Regions from separate parts of the Streptomyces sp. T028 genome, predicted to be linked through region 1. Evidence: predicted binding sites of a transcription regulator. Region 1 holds the regulator's gene; the other holds the start of a gene.
What was found. Region 1 encodes HspR, which represses chaperone genes until heat shock. Its sites were predicted from a motif close to TTGAGNNNNNNNNNCTCAA; they were not measured.
Positions count from the first base shown of each region.

Region 2: the regulator HspR is predicted to act here: its motif matches at 977-995, upstream of lon (endopeptidase La).

Region 1 is NZ_JBLRVZ010000049.1:106,367-108,757, reverse strand. It holds gene dnaJ (molecular chaperone DnaJ) at 1-902, shown strand, start outside; gene ACLZN2_RS39315 (heat shock protein transcriptional repressor HspR) at 908-1,369, shown strand; gene ACLZN2_RS39310 (DUF397 domain-containing protein) at 1,440-1,619, opposite strand; gene ACLZN2_RS39305 (helix-turn-helix domain-containing protein) at 1,630-2,391, opposite strand, start outside.
Region 2 is NZ_JBLRVZ010000031.1:95,562-97,952, reverse strand. It holds gene ACLZN2_RS29215 (GNAT family N-acetyltransferase) at 239-880, opposite strand; gene lon (endopeptidase La) at 1,018-2,391, shown strand, end outside.

The sequences.
Region 1 (2,391 bases):
GCAACTTCAACTTCGACCTGGGCGACCTCTTCGGAGGCGGCGCCCAGGGCGGGGGCTCCGGCGGCTTCGGCGGCGGCATCGGGGACGTCTTCGGGGGCCTGTTCAACCGGGGTGGAGGCGGTACGACCCGCACCCAGCCCCGGCGCGGCCAGGACATCGACACCGAGGTCACCCTGACCTTCACGGAGGCCATCGAGGGCGCGACGGTTCCGCTGCGCATGTCCTCGCAGTCCCCGTGCAAGGCCTGCTCCGGCACCGGCGACAAGAACGGCACACCGCGCGTGTGCCCGACCTGCGTCGGCACCGGCCAGGTGGCCCGGGGCTCCGGCGGAGGGTTCTCCCTCACCGACCCCTGCCCGGACTGCAAGGGCCGCGGTCTGATCGCCGAGCACCCCTGTCTGGAGTGCAAGGGCAGCGGCCGCGCCAAGTCGTCCCGGACCATGCAGGTCCGCATCCCGGCCGGGGTCACGGACGGCCAGCGCATCCGGCTGCGCGGCAAGGGCGCACCGGGCGAGCGCGGCGGCCCGGCCGGCGACCTGTACGTCGTCGTCCACGTCGGCGCCCACCCGGTCTTCGGCCGCAAGGACGACAACCTGACGGTGACGGTCCCGGTCACGTTCACCGAGGCGGCCCTCGGCGGCGAGATCAGGGTCCCCACCCTCGGGGGGCCCTCCCTCACCCTGAAGCTGCCGCCCGGCACCCCCAACGGCCGCACCATGCGGGCGCGGGGCAAGGGCGCGGTCCGCAAGGACGGCACCCGCGGCGACCTGCTGGTCACCGTCGAGGTGAGTGTGCCGAAGGACCTGTCGGGGAAGGCTCGTGACGCGCTCGAGGCGTATCGCGAGGCGACCGCGGGTGAGGACCCGCGGGCGGAGCTGTTCGAGGCCGCGAAGGGAGCCTGAGAGTGATGGACGGCCGTCGACGCAGTGACCATTTCCGTGGGCCGTATGAACTGACCGAGGAAACCCCGGTCTACGTCATCTCGGTGGCGGCCCAGCTCTCCGGCCTGCACCCGCAGACGCTGCGGCAGTACGACCGGCTGGGCCTGGTCTCCCCCGACCGCACCGCCGGCCGGGGCCGCCGCTACTCGGCCCGCGACATCGAACTGCTGCGCACCGTCCAGCAGTTGTCGCAGGACGAGGGCATCAACCTGGCCGGCATCAAGCGGATCATCGAACTGGAGAACCAGGTCGCCGCCCTGCAGTCCCGGGTCGTCGAACTCCAGGACGCCCTGGAGGGCGCGGCGGCCGCGATGCAGCAGCGCGAGGCAGCGGTCCACGCCTCCTACCGCCGGGACCTCGTCCCGTACCAGGAGGTCCAGCAGACCAGCGCGCTGGTGGTGTGGCGACCGAAGAAGCCGAAGGACTGACCTGCGGCACATGTGTGAAGGGGCCTGGTGGATCAACTGATCCTCCGGGCCCCTTCGTCCTACCTGTGAATCAGGAGTGCCTGAGGTGATCCAGGAGTCCGGCGAGGGTTTCCGGGGTGGTGGCCAGGATGACGTCCGGGGTGTCGCTCTCGCGGAGGCGGATCGTTCCGTCGGGGGTGGGGGCGAGGTAGAGGCACTCGCCCTGCGGGCCGCCGCTGAACGACGACTTCTGCCAGGTGAGTTCAGGCATCCGGGCCTCCTCAAAGGGTGTAGAGCAGGTGCTGGATGAGGGCCAGCGAGTCCTTCACGGAGTGTGCTTCCGGGGCCAACGATACGTCGACGGGCGCCAAGGCGTACTCGGCGAGACTCTCGAACAGCACCCCGTACTGGGTCAGGCTCGCGTGGTCGCCCAAGTACTGGAAGCTGCCGAAGTGTTCGAGGACCACGGTGCCCAGTTCGGCGACGGCGGGGATGACGTGTACGAAGCTGCTGGAGAGGGCCGGGTGGGCCCGCGAGGTGAACGGGTAGATCTGCACGGTGACGTTGGGCAGCCGGGCCAGCTCGATGAGGTGGAGCAGCTGACCGCGCAGTACCTCAGTGCCTCCGAACCGCATGTGCAGGGCGGACTCGTGGATCACGGCATGCACGGCAGGTGGGTGGTCGCCGGTGAGCACGCGCTGTCGCTCCATACGGAACTCCAGGGCCTCTTCGATCCGTTCGAAGCCCAGGCCAGGGGTGGTGAAGATGGCTCGTGCGTAGTCCGCGGTCTGGAACAGTCCGGGAATGAGCAGAGGCTGGTGCACCCGTAGGGCCACGGCGCCTGCTTCCAGTTCCGCCATGTTCAGCGGACCCTGCTCCATGGGTTTCTTGTAGGCGGTCCACCAACCCTTGCCGGTGGCCTCGGACATGGCGACCAGGGCATCAGTGTACGTCTCATCTTTGCATGCATAGAGACGGCAGAGCTCGCGGAGTCGCTCCGTCAGGATCGTCGTCTTCGCCGTCTCGATCTGGCTGAGCTGGGC
Region 2 (2,391 bases), on a different contig from region 1:
AGGGAAGGCGGGAGCGGGGAGGCATGGCCGGTCGTGCGCCGTCGCTGGGCGCGCCCCCGCGCGCCCTGGGGTGTCGGACTCGCTTCCGGTGTCCGCTCCTGTGCGCGGGTACGGGGGTGTGGCCGACGGCGTTGCGGGGTGGCCGTGGGCACGCTGGGCCGGGGGTGGGGTGCGCGGCCCGGCGCTCGCGGCGTGCCGCCGCGCCCACCCGTGCCGCCTGGGGGCACCTCCCAGGCCTTTAAGGCACTGGGGGAGGCACGACTGCCCGCGGCTGTGCGGCTGTGCGGCTGTGCGGCTGTGCGGCTGTGCGGAGTCTTGCGACCGCGGTGTGGGCGCCCTGGGCGTGGGCCGCGTGGTGAAGAGTGTGCAGGACGAGGGTGCCGAAACCGCGGCGGCGGTGGGCGGGGGCTGTTTCGATCAGGTCGACGACCGCCGTGTCGCCCGTCGGGGCGATCTGGCCGCGCGCGGCCAGGGAACCGTCCGGCGCGACGATCATCGTGCGGGTCACGCCACCGGCCGACCAGGTGCGCTGCCGATGTCCGACGGGGACGGGCCCGGCCCCGGGCCCGGGCGCGTCGCCGGTCAGCGGGCTGGTCGTCAGGCAGCCGGGTTCGGGGTCGATCCACCACTCCGTGCCGAGCCAGCCGCCGACGACCGCCGGGTCGGCGAACACCTTCAGCCACACGCCCGCCCCGGTCACGGCCACCTCCCGCACGGTCGCCTCCTCGACGGCGTCGTTCGTCGCGCGGAGGACATGCCGGGTCACGTGGTGCGGGCCCGACCCCACGTCGATCGTCCAGCCCCACGGCTCGGTCACCGGTGGCGCGGCCCCGCGGGAGACCACCCATCCGTCCACCCAGGCCTGCACCCAACGGTCCATACCTGCCGACGGTAGTCACGGCCCCCCGGTCCACCTCGTCTGATCGCCGACAGCGAACGTGGTGGGGCTTGGGGAACATTCGTGGGGGCCTGTGCATTGAGTCGGCATAGCTCAACTTGACTGCCGAAGGGGAGATCATGGCTTCGACGTCCGCATCGCTCACCCTGCCCGTACTGCCTCTCGATGACGAGGTCGTGCTCCCCGGCATGGTGGTTCCGCTGGACCTCAATGACACCGACGTACGCGCCGCGGTGGAGGCCGCCCAGGCCGCCGCCCGTTCCGAGGGCGGAAAACCGCGCGTGCTGCTGGTGCCACGCATCGACGGGACGTACGCGAGCACGGGTGTGCTCGGCACCGTCGAACAGGTCGGCCGGCTGGCCGACGGCGACCCGGGCGCGCTGATCCGCGGCCGCGGCCGCGTGAAGATCGGCGCCGGTACGACCGGGCCCGGCGCGGCCCTGTGGGTCGAGGGCCTTCGTGTCGACCAGAGCGTGCCCGAGCCGCTGCCCGGTCAAGTCGCCGACCTGGTCAAGGAGTACAAGGCGCTCGCCACCGCCTGGCTGCGCAAGCGCGGCGCCTGGCAGGTCGTCGACCGCGTCCAGGCCATCGACGACGTCTCCGCGCTCGCCGACAACTCCGGCTACTCGCCGTTCCTGACCACCGAACAGAAGGTGGAGCTCCTGGAGACCGCCGACCCGGTGGCCCGGCTGAAACTCGCCACCCAGCAGCTGCGCGACCATCTCGCCGAGCAGGACGTCGCCGAGACCATCGCCAAGGACGTCCAGGAGGGCGTCGACAAGCAGCAGCGCGAGTTCCTGCTGCGCCGCCAGCTCGAAGCCGTCCGCAAGGAGCTGCGCGAACTCAGCGGCGACGCCGCCAAGGACGGCGAGGAGTCGGACGACTACCGGGCCCGGGTCGAAGCCGCCGACCTGCCCGAGAAGGTCCGCGAGGCCGCCCTCAAGGAGGTCGACAAGCTGGAGCGGTCCAGCGACCAGTCGCCCGAAGGGTCGTGGATCCGGACCTGGCTGGACACCGTCCTCGAACTGCCGTGGAACGAACGGACGGAGGACGAGTACGACATCCTGGGCGCGAAGGCCGTTCTCGACGCCGAGCACTCCGGTCTGGAGGACGTGAAGGAGCGGATCACCGAGTACCTGGCCGTGCGGAAGCGGCGCAGCGAGCGTGGACTGGGTGTGGTCGGGGGGCGGCGCGGTGGTGCCGTGCTCGCCCTGGTCGGTCCTCCTGGTGTCGGCAAGACCAGTTTGGGCGAGTCCGTCGCCCACGCCATGGGCCGCAAGTTCGTCCGCGTCGCCCTCGGCGGTGTGCGCGACGAGGCCGAGATCCGCGGCCACCGCCGTACGTACGTCGGCGCGCTGCCCGGCCGGATCGTGCGGGCGATCAAGGAGGCCGGGTCGATGAACCCGGTGGTGCTGCTCGACGAGATCGACAAGGTGGGCTCCGACTTCCGGGGCGACCCGGCGGCGGCTCTGCTGGAGGTCCTGGACCCGGCG